Regions from separate parts of the Photobacterium sp. GB-210 genome, predicted to be linked through region 1. Evidence: predicted binding sites of a transcription regulator. Region 1 holds the regulator's gene; each other region holds the start of a gene.
The links. Region 1 encodes PurR, which represses purine synthesis genes. Its sites were predicted from a motif close to TNANGNAAACGTTTNCNTNA; they were not measured.
Positions count from the first base shown of each region.

Region 2: a site for PurR is predicted at 1,459-1,478, ahead of C9J38_RS01445 (inosine/guanosine kinase). Genes of this name have one in related genera too.
Region 3: a site for PurR is predicted at 1,526-1,545, ahead of purE (5-(carboxyamino)imidazole ribonucleotide mutase). Genes of this name have one in related genera too.

Region 1 is NZ_PYNU01000002.1:687,506-691,881, reverse strand. Features, by position in the region: gene C9J38_RS06705 (iron ABC transporter permease) at 1-411, shown strand, start outside; gene C9J38_RS06700 (heme ABC transporter ATP-binding protein) at 408-1,247, shown strand; gene purR (HTH-type transcriptional repressor PurR) at 1,653-2,657, shown strand; cyclic di-GMP riboswitch class I at 2,856-2,946, shown strand; gene C9J38_RS06690 (TfoX/Sxy family DNA transformation protein) at 3,081-3,671, shown strand; gene C9J38_RS06685 (carboxymuconolactone decarboxylase family protein) at 4,131-4,376, shown strand, end outside.
Region 2 is NZ_PYNU01000001.1:277,802-282,177, reverse strand. Features, by position in the region: gene C9J38_RS01445 (inosine/guanosine kinase) at 52-1,356, opposite strand; gene hemH (ferrochelatase) at 1,504-2,481, opposite strand; gene adk (adenylate kinase) at 2,706-3,350, opposite strand; gene htpG (molecular chaperone HtpG) at 3,492-4,376, opposite strand, start outside.
Region 3 is NZ_PYNU01000018.1:2,170-6,545, forward strand. Features, by position in the region: gene hemF (oxygen-dependent coproporphyrinogen oxidase) at 1-846, opposite strand, end outside; gene C9J38_RS16545 (L-threonylcarbamoyladenylate synthase) at 859-1,416, opposite strand; gene purE (5-(carboxyamino)imidazole ribonucleotide mutase) at 1,611-2,099, shown strand; gene C9J38_RS16555 (5-(carboxyamino)imidazole ribonucleotide synthase) at 2,099-3,217, shown strand; gene C9J38_RS16560 (topoisomerase DNA-binding C4 zinc finger domain-containing protein) at 3,261-3,836, opposite strand; gene C9J38_RS16565 (DUF494 family protein) at 3,929-4,376, opposite strand, start outside.

The sequences.
Region 1 (4,376 bases):
TATTGCACATTCGGGTTACTCTTTACCTATTTTTATCGTCATACCAGTAATTTAAACGCGTTGTTATTAGGCGAAGCTGAAGCTCGACATATGGGGGTTAACACCCAAAAACTAAAACGTAATTTAATTATTACATGTGCTGCGGGAGTGGGTATGACTGTTGCCGTTTGTGGCCCGATTGGCTTTATTGGCTTGGTTATTCCTCATGTGGGGAGAATGCTAACTGGTCCAAATCATAGAACCTTATTGCCAATTTCGGCTTTACTTGGCGGATTAATCCTCTTGGTTGCCGATATGATTGCTCGAAGCGCATTCTCGCCTCAAGAACTGCCGGTTGGGATCATCACCGCCATGTTAGGCGCGCCTTTCTTTATCTATTTATTAGTTAATCAAAAGAGTCAGATGTCATGACGTTAAATCATTCAGCAAAGGTCGATTTTACAGCAAGTAGCGACAAAGTCTGTGTTATTCAGGCTCGCGACTTATCATTACAATTCGGTGATAAAGTCCTGCTAAATCATCTTGATATTGATATTCACGCAGGAGAAGTCACCGCATTACTTGGGCCAAACGGTGCAGGTAAAAGTACCCTGTTAAAAGTATTATGTGGTGAGATTACGCCAAAATCAGGCACGGTTTCTTTCTTTGATCAACCGCTTAATAATTGGGCTCGGGAAGAATTGGCATGTCACTTAGGTGTCCTTCCACAACATAGCGCATTATCGTTTGCCTTTACCGCGAAAGAAGTTGTCGAGCTAGGCGCAATTCCATTGCAGCTCACTTCGCCTGAACTGAAAGATGCAACAGCATCAAGCATGCAATATGTTGATATTAACAATTTAGCTAAACGTCTCTACCCCACCTTATCGGGGGGTGAAAAACAGCGTGTACACCTTGCCCGGGTTTTAACACAACTCAGTAAAGCCGGTGATAAATGTATCTTGATGTTAGATGAACCCACCTCAGCACTCGATCTCGCCCACCAGCACCACACCTTACAAATTGCCCAAAATATGGCTATACAAGGCGCCGCTGTAATTGTGGTATTGCACGATTTAAACCTTGCAGCCCAATACACTGATCGGATGATTTTCCTTAACGAAGGAGAAATAAAAGCCGACGGAACGCCAACACAAGTTCTTACTCCTGAAGTAATAGATACCTTATATGGTTGGCCTGTCAGTGTTCATACTCATCCAAGTGGTGATTTTCCTTATCTTTTATCAGCCAATCATTCTGTTTTTTAACGTTTTATCTATTAATGACTAGATATACACAATAAATTGAAGCTATTAGCATGACAAACATCGAGTTTTTACGGTTAATGATCAATTAATTCAATCAAGTTGAATAGAAAGATTGCACAACGCAAAACACACAGTAAAATGTGATCGCAAGCGATTACATGTGTAATTAGTGTAAAAATAGTTTCTATCTTCTAATGCCGCATTTTACTGCGGCTTTAGTTGTTTATGATCCATGATAATTGCAACACCCTATAATTCGGTATCAAATTGAATAATTAAGTAGCTAATAACTAAAGGATCTTCATCTCTGCGAGTGAACTCGTAAGCCATAGACTACGTAATTAATCAATTTGGTATCAAAAACCTTTGTCAGATCCTAATCTGACCATGATAAGAAGAATAAATATGGCAACCATTAAAGACGTTGCACGTATGGCAGGTGTATCAACTACTACAGTGTCGCACGTGATTAATAAAACACGCTTTGTTGCAGAAGCAACGCAACAAAAAGTTTTGGCTGCAGTAGATGAACTTAACTACGCCCCAAGTGCAGTAGCGCGAAGCTTAAAATGTAATACAACACGTACTATCGGCATGTTAGTCACTAAATCGACTAACCCATTTTTTGCCGAAGTTGTGCATGGTGTTGAAGAATATTGTTATGGTGCAGGCTACACACTGATCTTATGTAACACCGAAGGTAACTTAGAAAAACAACGTGATTACTTACGTATGCTTTCTGAAAAGCGTGTTGATGGCCTATTGGTTATGTGCAGCGATCTGGATCAAATGCTGCTCGATTTACTTGAGCGTAAAAATGATCTTCCTATGGTTATCATGGACTGGGGCCCAGAAAGCCCACATACTGATAATATTCTAGATAACGCTGAAAACGGCGGTTATATTGCGACTAAGCACCTTATTGAAAATGGTCATAAGAAAATTGGCTGTTTATCTGGGCAAGTTGATAAGTCTACTTGTCAAGAGCGCCTAAAGGGCTTCCGTAAAGCGATGAAAGAAGCAGATCTCACTGTTAATGCTAATTGGCTACTTGACGGTGACTTTGAGTGTGAGTCAGCCGTTGAAGCTGCTGATAAGTTTATCGCAATGGAAGATCGCCCTACTGCTATCTTCTGCTTTAACGACATTATGGCCATGGCTCTGATCAGTACCTTTGAACAGGCAGGTCTGCGTGTTCCTGATGATATCTCAATCATTGGCTACGATAACATTGACCTTGCGCCCTACTTTGCGCCACCGCTAACAACTATCCACCAGCCTAAACGTCGTTTAGGTAAAAAGGCCATCGAAATCTTGCTAGAGCGTGTGAAAGACAAGAATCATGAGCGTCAAACCTTTGAAATGACGCCTAAACTTGTTGAGAGAAAATCGGTTAAAGATCTCAACTAATAAAATTTATCTTTCTATGTTAAGGAAAAGCCGATAAGTTAACCTTGTTGGCTTTTTTTTTACTTATAAAAAACAATCATGAGTATTTATAATTATAAAGCTTATTAAAATAAGCTAAGAACAAATACCTGAACCAATATCACATTTTTGAGAGCTTAGATTTAATATTAAAAGTATTATTTAATATAACTTTATATAGTCACGAACTGGCAAATTAATTGAAAGATTAAGACGCAAAACCACCGGCCTAAAAATTATGTTAATAATTCAAGGTAGCGGGGTTACCGAAGGATTATTATTGAACCGACAATATTATGACACAAACTTAACAATATATTGACAGTATCAATGTGTAGATTAATTAATCTATTTCCTCGCTCTTAATGTTTAGGTGACACTCATATTTTTTCACCGAGTAGAAGCATGGATAAACCAATATTAAAAGATTCATTAAAATTATTTGACCATTTTGGTTCAATAAAATCACGGTCGATGTTTGGCGGTTTTGGCATTTTTTCTGGTGATACAATGTTTGCATTAGTTGTGAACGATAAACTTCACTTACGTGCAAATGCTGAAACTGAAAAGGAATTCAAACAAGCTGGCTTGGAACCCTATGTTTATAAAAAACGTGGCTTCCCTGTTGTAACCAAGCACTATGCAATACCCGATCAATGGTGGGATGAACCCACAAAGATTGTAGCTCAAGGTAGGTATTCACTGGATGCAGCAGAAAAAGACAAGCAAGAAAAGGAGAGTTGCGTACCTGACCGAATTAAAGATTTACCTAATCTACGATTATCAAATGAAAGAATGCTGAAAAAAGCAGGCATAAACACTATTGAACAACTTCTAGCAGTGGGCTCTCTTGGCGCATATAAAGCACTTCAAGAATCACAAACAAGTCCATTGAGTATTGAATTGCTTTGGGCATTGGAAGGCGCAATTAGCGGTCAACATTGGTCAGTTATTCCTGAGCAACGTCGAAATGAACTATTATCTGCCTTATCTTAAAAATATAAGTTGTCTTAAATATAAAATACTTAGGAATAAAAGAGCCCCCATTCTTTTATTTCTAAGTATACCTTTCAAAAATAATTTCCGTATTATCCTTATCTTCCTTTATAAAATTCAATATTTATTTGGTTTAATTGCATATTAACAAACTTTTGCCATTAAATTAATTCCCTCCATTTTGCACTCCTTGATTTATATAAATGATAATTATCTTTATTTATATTCCATGCCTAATTATTTGCTAATACGACCAATAACCCATCTTCTCACTAATAAATAACGTGGCGCTTTAAACTGTCTTATCTCCTGCTGATTTTTTCACCAACCAATTGAAGAAAAAGAAATATTTATCATTAAATGAAATACAATGTCTGATCTTAAGGTCTACATGTTTACAACTGCTACTGAGTAAGATCGTATAAAACCCTACTTTTAGGGTGTTTTTTAAGGAATCACATGCGCATTTCGATCAAAAAAATTGACTCTTTATGGGTAAAGCCTTTGCTATGGCTTCAAGCTCGCCACTATGGTCAAGTATTAAACCCTGCAAAGCTATGGGGACGTAAACCTGTCTTATTTTGGTTAGTCGCAGGTTTTTTTGGTTTTCTCGACCGTAAGAAGTCACCGATTCAAGATGTCATGCGATCTTTGGTCTGTGTGCGTGTTTCACAATTAAACGATTGTGCCTTTTGTGTTGATGCC
Region 2 (4,376 bases), on a different contig from region 1:
AACCGCCAAGCACGAAAATGTGTTGGCGGTTTTTTTATATCTATATGAAACTTAACGTTCCCAGTATGCTTCTTCCAAACTATCTTCACGCTCTGGCAGACCACGAGATAAACGTGGAGAATACTGAGCCAAGACTTCGTAGCTTACACGGTTTGAATATAAACAAACCTGTGAGAACGATGAATAAGTTAGGAAAGAATGTTGGTGCTTACTCGAGTTCGGCACGTTTTCTTTATGGTAGCGGTTTGCAGACATATCATGCAGTAATGCTGAAAGTGCACCATCACCAGCACCGTTAGTATTCTTAATACGCTCAGGACCGCCCATATAAGGAGCAATATGTGAATACGCCTTAATTGGATTCTCACACGCCGTTTTAAGCATTGGTCGGCTAAATTCATAGCGGTTAAACTCAGCAATATCACCTGGAAGTAACGGTAAACTTGTTTCACGCTTAGCGTTATCATCAGTGTAACCTGCGGTATATAAACCTACAGGGCCTGCAGTACAAAGAACAAGATCAACCCATTCTAATGCTTTATCAGCTGCTACAAGCGGATCAGACTCACCAGTTAACGCTTCACCTTCATCTTCATTCATTGCAACAACTGTTACATGATCACGAAGGAAGTCGCGCCACCATTGTGGATCGTCTTGAATAACGAACTTTGTACCTAATGTTAATACCACAGGTACATCGTATTTTTTCGCATATTCAATGGCGCGCATTGTTGCCGCTGGCATAGGATCGCCAGGCTTACAACGCACTAAATACGCCGTTAACACAAGTGCAGACGCATTTTCAAACACATGTTCAGGAATGCTATCAGGTTCAAGTTGGTTCATCTTACCTTCGTTGATAGCGAAGGTACGTTCACCGTCTTTTGAAATAAGAGCAAAACAACGACCAATAGGACCGTCAACAGGTTGAAGGTAGTTCATATCCATGCGGCTTGATGTATTACAAAGGTAACGGTACGCGTAACTACCGATCTCAATGTCTTTACTCATCACGCCTAGAAGAACAGATTTATCATCCGCTAACACAGAATAGTTGTGTAGCGTATTACCAATCGTGCCACCAGCAAACTCGTGAGTAACAAGGTTGTTCTCTTTTAGCTCTTGATATAGCGCTTCTGCTTTTTCATCAGTAATAACCAAAGAATGGCCTTTACTTAACTCATAGCGTTCCAGGAATTCATCATCCACATAAGCTTCAATATCTACCAATGTTTGGTCAATACCGACAACATGAGTACGTGCTAGACGCTTCTCTTGTTTCGTTTGACTTAAAAGTGGATCGCGAGCATGTACCGGAAAGTAATGCTTAGATTTTCGTTGGCCTGGAAATTTCATGTCTATGCGCTATCAAGTTGTAAATTTTGCGAATTCTATCACAGAATATAGAACATAAAAGCAAAAGCTCTCATTGGTTTTGAGATATATCAACACAAATGAGAGCGTAAACGTTATCGTCAATGTAAGTTACAGAATAAAAACTGACTATTCCCAACCTTGAACATGTTGTTTCACCAAGTTTTCCATCATTGTAATATGTGCCTGGCTATCATTAAGGCAAGGGATCAAATTAAATTCTACCCCACCCGCTTCAATGAACACTTCTTTGCACTGCTCTGCAATTTCTTCAAGGGTTTCTAAACAATCAACAGAGAACGCAGGACACATAACATCAAGGCGTTTTACACCTTTCTCTGCCAATGATTTTATCGTGCCTTCCGTATACGGTTTTAACCATTCTTCACGTCCAAAAATAGACTGATAGCTCATGCTCATTTTTTCACGCGGCATCTCAAGCATCTTCGCTAATAGCTCCGTTGTACCATTACAATGATCGGGATACGGATCGCCATTATCAGCATAACGTTTAGGAATACCGTGATATGAACATAATAAGTAATCAGGCTCGCCTTTTTCTGCCCACACCGTTTTAGCCGTCTCGGCTAACGCTGAAATATAATCAGGGTGATCGTAATAATGATTAATAAAGCGCAACTCTGGGATATACGATATGGACTTTAAGTCTTTCGCAATACGATCAAATACAGCAGCGGTGGTAGTACCTGAATACTGAGGATATAACGGTAAAACTAAAACCTTATCACAACCTTGCTGCTTTAGACGCTCCAAACCAGCCTGAGTACTCGGATTACCATAAGTCATACCCAGTTCAACTGGGACTTGAAGTATCTCTGTTAATGCTTTTTGTTGGCGTTTTGAATACACCATCAATGGTGAGCCATCTTCCATCCAAACAGATTGATATAATTTAGCAACTTTCGGTGAGCGAATCGGCAAAATTACGCCGTGTAAAATGGGGCACCATAACCAGCGAGTCATATCGACGACACGGTGATCGTGTAAAAATTGAGATAGAAATTGTTTCACCCCAGCCGCCGTCGGTGCATCAGGCGTACCTAAGTTAACTAACAATACACCGTATTTTTTATTGTCTTTATTCATCGGTTTTCGCTCTTATCTGTCCTAAACCAAGCTTTCTGATCAAAAAATATTAATCATGCAACCGAAGCTAAACGAAGGCTGATCGCTTTTAGATCACTTTGATCAGAAAAAGACGTATCCCGCCTTTATTAACCCCTATTTAAACCATAAAAAAACGGACTATACCAATAGGTAAGCCCGTTTTTTTCATTGTTACAAGCTATCTAAAACAGCCTATATCAATATTAAGCTAATGCTTTTTCTAGCTCAGCGCTCACTTCAGCAACAGGAAGTGTACCATCAAACTTAAGGTATTTCGTGTTACCCGCTGCCGCTTCTTTACCATAGTACTCGATAAGAGGTGCAGTTTGTGTGTGGTAAACATTTAGACGTGCACGAACTGTTTCTTCTTTGTCGTCTTCACGGATAACAAGATCTTCACCTGTTACGTCATCTTTACCTTCAACCTTTGGTGGGTTGTAAACAGCGTGGTAAGTACGACCAGAAGGAAGGTGAGCACGACGACCCGCCATACGCTCAACGATCACATCGTCAGCCACATCAAACTCGATAACGTAATCAACGTTAACACCGTTTTCTTTTAGACCATCAGCTTGAGGAATTGTGCGTGGGAAACCATCTAGTAGGAAGCCTTTTGCGCAATCATCTGCCGCAATACGCTCTTTTACAAGACCAAGAATGATATCGTCAGATACCAATTGACCTGCATCGATCACTGATTTCGCTTGCTTGCCTAGTTCAGTACCCGCTTTGATAGCTGCACGTAGCATGTCACCAGTTGAAATTTGAGGAATACCAAACTTTTCCATGATGAATTGAGCTTGAGTACCTTTACCTGCACCTGGAGCGCCCAGAAGAATGATGCGCATTGTGATCCCCTTTAATAGAGTGGAATTTTTGCAAAAAAGTGAAAATACACTGAATAAGCGAGACTCGCAAGCCCAGTACAATGACTGGGCTTGGTTTACATGCTTTATCAGAATAGTATTTGATACAAGCAAGTTATTTGGTTATTTAATCAGCAACTTGTTAATTGCAGCAAGGAACTGAGAAGGATCTTCCATCGTACCGCGTTCAGCTAACATCGCTTCACCGAGCAAGAATTCAACCCAACGACCAAACACTTCTTCATCTGCTTCATCTGCCATTTTCTTAACCAATGCATGCTCAGGGTTTAATTCAAAAATGTATTGAACCTCTGGCGCATCATGACCCGCTGCTGCTAGCAGTTTCGCCATTTGGGTACCCATTTCGTTTTCATCTGTCACAACAACTGCTGGTGTGTCATGAAGTTTGAACGTTGCACGTACATCTTTTACACGTGTGCCTAAGTAACCTTTTGTTCGCTCAGTCACTGAAGCAAACTCTTTTTCCGTCTCTTTTTGCTTCTCTTTCACTGCTTCATCGTCAAAGCTTGAAAGATCAAGATCAGATTTAGTAATCGCTTGGAACTGCTTGCCTTCAAATTCTGGCAAGTGGCCCATTAGGTACTCATCAATACGATCGTACATCAAAATCACTTCCAACCCTTTAGCACGGAATTGCTCTAGGTGTGGGCTATGTTTCGCTGCATTAAAATTATCTGCGGTTAGATAATAAATCTTATCTTGGTTTTCTTTCATGCGGCTCACGTAATCGGCAAGCGATACTGTTTGCTCTTGTGAGTCATTTTCTGTTGAGCTAAAGCGTAGCAAGTTGGCAATTTTGTCACGATTAGCAAAATCTTCAGCTAACCCTTCTTTTAATACCTGACCAAACGCTTTCCAGAACGTCTGATACTTCTCAGCATCATTTTTCGCCATACGCTCAAGCATTTGCAACACGCGCTTGGTACACGCTTTACGTAGCGCTTGAGTTACCTTGTTATCTTGTAGAATTTCGCGCGATACGTTCAG
Region 3 (4,376 bases), on a different contig from region 1:
TTCATAGCAGTACTCCCAACGTGCTAATGGTGGCATCGACATTAAAATAGATTCCGTTCTTCCGCCACTCTGTAAACCAAACAAAGTGCCACGATCATAAACCAAATTAAATTCGACATAACGTCCACGACGGTATAACTGAAACTCCCGTTCACGTTCACCATAGGGTAGATAATAACGCTGTTGTACTATCGGCATGTAGGCATTGATAAAGCCATTACCTACCGCTTGCATATAAGCAAAACTCTTATCAAATCCCCATTGATTGAGATCATCAAAGAATAGACCGCCTATACCGCGGGTTTCATTACGGTGCGGTAAGAAGAAGTATTTATCACACCATGCTTTGTGCTGTTGATAAACATCATCACCAAACGGCGCACACAACTGTTTAGCTGTATCATGCCAGTGTTGGCAATCTTCTTCGAAAGGATAGAACGGGGTAAGATCAAAGCCACCACCAAACCACCAAACCGGAGCTTCACCGTCTTTTTCTGCGATAAAGAAGCGAACATTGGCATGAGAGGTTGGCACATAAGGGTTGCGAGGGTGAATAACCAATGACACGCCCATCGCTTCAAAACGACGACCTGCTAATTCTGGGCGATGTGCTGTTGCAGAAGCTGGCATTTCAGCACCATAAACATGAGAAAAATTCACACCTGCTTGCTCGAAGATTTCGCCATCACGTAATACACGACTACGACCACCGCCACCTTCTTCACGCTGCCATTGGTCTTGTTCAAACGCGACGGTTGTTTCTTGTTGCTCTAATGCTTGGCAAATACGATCTTGTAAATCCAACAAAAAGGCTTTAACTGCACTTTTATCTACTTGGCTATCCATACTCTTTATCCCTTACCCTTGACGGAAGATATTGCCATTAAGCGCATCACGTATCTCGGAAGGATTGGTACGTCCGCCTGTTTCACCTTGCAAGATTGCAGCTAAACAATGCCCTAACTGTTGTTCAACCTCTTGCGCTGTTCGACCTGGCTCTTGGCCTGTTAAATTTGCGCTGGTTGAGGTAATAGGTTTACCAAACTCCAAACATAAGCGTTGCACGAGTGGATGATCACTCACACGTACCGCAATCGTAGTAAATTGCCCCGTTAAAAACGAGGGAACATTAGGCTTAGTCGGCATTACCCAAGTCACAGGCCCTGGCCATGTTGCCATCACGGTTTGCTTTTGTTGTTCGGTCAATTGGTTTTCATCAATATATGACAGCAGCTGATCGTAATTCGCCGCGATCAAAATTAAGCCCTTTTCCACTGGGCGTTGTTTGATCGCTAATAGTTTTTCAACCGCTTCTTGATTATCCGGATCACAGCCGACACCAAACACCGCTTCGGTTGGGTACCCGATCACTTCACCTTGCTTTAAAGCTGCGACGACTTGAGCAAAATTCTCCACAGTATCCTCATTATTTGTTCAGCAAATATTGTTGTTTTACTTTCTCAATTTCATTCTACCTACTCCTTAGTCACAACTCCATGCTCGGTTATAAGACAGTCAATATTCATGACGCAAACGTTTTCCTTTGAGCTAAATCACCGTATAATGCAGCCATCAACACGATGTTAAGTTATGACCTGAAGGAGAATGAGATGAAAGTTGGAATTATCATGGGTTCAAAATCTGATTGGCCAACCATGCAACATGCGGCTGAGATGCTTGATCGTTTCAATGTTCCTTATGAGACAAAGGTCGTTTCGGCTCACCGCACGCCACATTTATTAACCGAATACGCTGAAAGTGCACAAGAGCGTGGCATTAAAGTGATCATCGCTGGTGCTGGCGGTGCAGCTCACTTACCGGGGATGACAGCGGCTTTCACTAGCGTGCCTGTATTAGGCGTACCAGTGCAATCACGTGCACTAAAAGGAATGGATTCATTGCTTTCTATCGTTCAAATGCCCAAAGGTATTGCTGTTGGTACCTTAGCAATTGGTGATGCAGGGGCTGCCAATGCAGGTCTCTTAGCCGCACAAATTATCGGCACTCAAGATGAGCAAGTACTGGCCGCTATTGATGCTTTCCGCAAAGAGCAAACAGAAACGGTATTAAGCAACCCAAATCCAGCAGAGGATGCATAATGAATAATGTGCTAGTCCTTGGTGCTGGCCAACTTGCCCGTATGATGGCACTGGCTGGCGCTCCTCTTAACATCAATGTGATCGCTTATGATGTAGAGAGTGATAAAGTGGTTCATCCTCTTACCCAACAAGCAATGTCGAACTCGCTCGTTGAAGCGATTAATGACGTTGATGCGATTACTGCCGAGTTTGAACATATTCCTCACGATATTTTAGATATTTGTGCTGCCAGCGAGAAGTTCTTCCCAACGCCAGAAGCAATCAAAGCCGGTGGCGATCGTCGTCTAGAAAAAGCGTTATTAGATAATGCTGGCGTGCGCAATGCTAAATACCATGAAATCACTGAACGTGCAGATCTTCTTACTGCAATTGAAAAAATCGGGTTACCGCTGGTGTTAAAAAGTGCATTAGGTGGCTACGACGGTAAAGGGCAGTGGCGCTTAAAAGAAAGCGCACAGATTGATGATATTTGGCCTGAAATGGCGCAATGTATTGCTGATTCTCCTAATCAGGCTATTGTTGCTGAGCAATTTATTCCTTTTCAACGCGAAGTATCATTGATTGGTGCCCGTAATCGCAGTGGTGATATTCAGGTATTTAACTTAACTGAGAATGTCCATACTGATGGCGTACTGAGTTTATCAACTGCGATTGTGGGTGATTCACCACTGCAAGCGCAAGCCGATAACATGTTCCGTGCCGTCGCTAATAGCCTTGATTATGTCGGCGTGTTAGCTATCGAGTTTTTCGATCTCGATGGCGAACTACTGGTAAACGAAATCGCACCACGGGTTCATAACTCAGGCCACTGGACACAGCAAGGTGCAGAAACATGTCAGTTTGAAAACCACTTACGCGCGGTATGTGATTTTCCTCTTGGTAGTACTCAACTCATTCGTCCAAGTGCGATGATCAATATCTTAGGTTTAGATAGCATTCCTGATGCGGTTTATGCCCAAGAAGGTTGCCATGTACACTGGTACGGTAAAGAAAAACGAGCAGGGCGTAAAATGGGGCACATTAACGTGTGTGCTGATACACCAGAGCAATTGCAGTATCGTTTGATCATGTTATCAAGCTTGCTGGATGAGAAGGATTTCCCCGCACTGCCGCGTTAATATTTACTCCAATTTAAAAAGCCTGCGTCTGAGCAGGCTTTTTTTATGCTGTTTTATCAACACTATCAGGATCTTGATAAGCATGGCACTTTCTATCTGCACATTGCAGTTTCACACCACTGGCTAATTTCTTTTCAATTAGCAAACCAAAGCCACATTGTAGGCACGTACCGACAACGGGTTTGTTATTCACAGCAAAGCGACAGCTTGGATACTGATCACAGGCGTAAAACACTTTGCCATAACGGGATTTACGCTCAGTTAAATGGCCTTTATGACATTCAGGACATCCAACATCGGTATTCTCTGCTTTCTTTTCCGTTGAGGCTAAATAGTGACAAGCAGGGTATGCTGAACACCCAATAAACATTCCATAACGACCTTGGCGTAATACCAATGAGCTCTCACATTCAGGACAAGGCATATCGAGCTCTTTCACTACATGTCCATCGTTGTGATTTAATGGCTGAATATAGTCACAACTCGGATAATGATCGCAACCAAGAAAAGGACCACGCTTACCAAATCGCATCACTAATTCGCCACCACATTGTGGGCACGGTGTATGTGATAACGCCTGCTCATGGGCAGAGAATAAAGGTGGGTTATTGGTTGTCATTACTGCTCGCTTAAAAAGGAATATCGCGTTTTACACGCTATCGCGACAAATAGCATAGATACAATAACGGGCCACTTTAAGGCCCGCTAATTTTAATGCACTGCACCGTCTTCCGCACCGTATAGCAACTCTTCCATCTGGCTATACGCTGTTTCATTACCGGGGGCATTAAACAGCACCATTAAGATAATCCACTTCAAATCATCTAATGAAAATTCATTGGTATCGAGCTCCATGATCCGATCAATCACCATTTCACGGGTATCGGCATTTAGCACATGGATTTGCTCAAGATACATCAAGAAACCGCGACAAGTGACATCCATACGGATCATCTCTTGCTCGGTATACACACGCATTGATGTTGCTGCGCAGTTATTTACATAAGGAGTATGTTCAGTTTCTTGTAACGCTGCGAGTTGTTCTAACCAATTAAGCGCTTTATAAATATCATCTTGATGGAACCCAGCACGAATTAACTCTTCGGAAAGTTCATCTTGATCAAACATCAACTCAGCATCACTTTGGATGTAAGTTTCA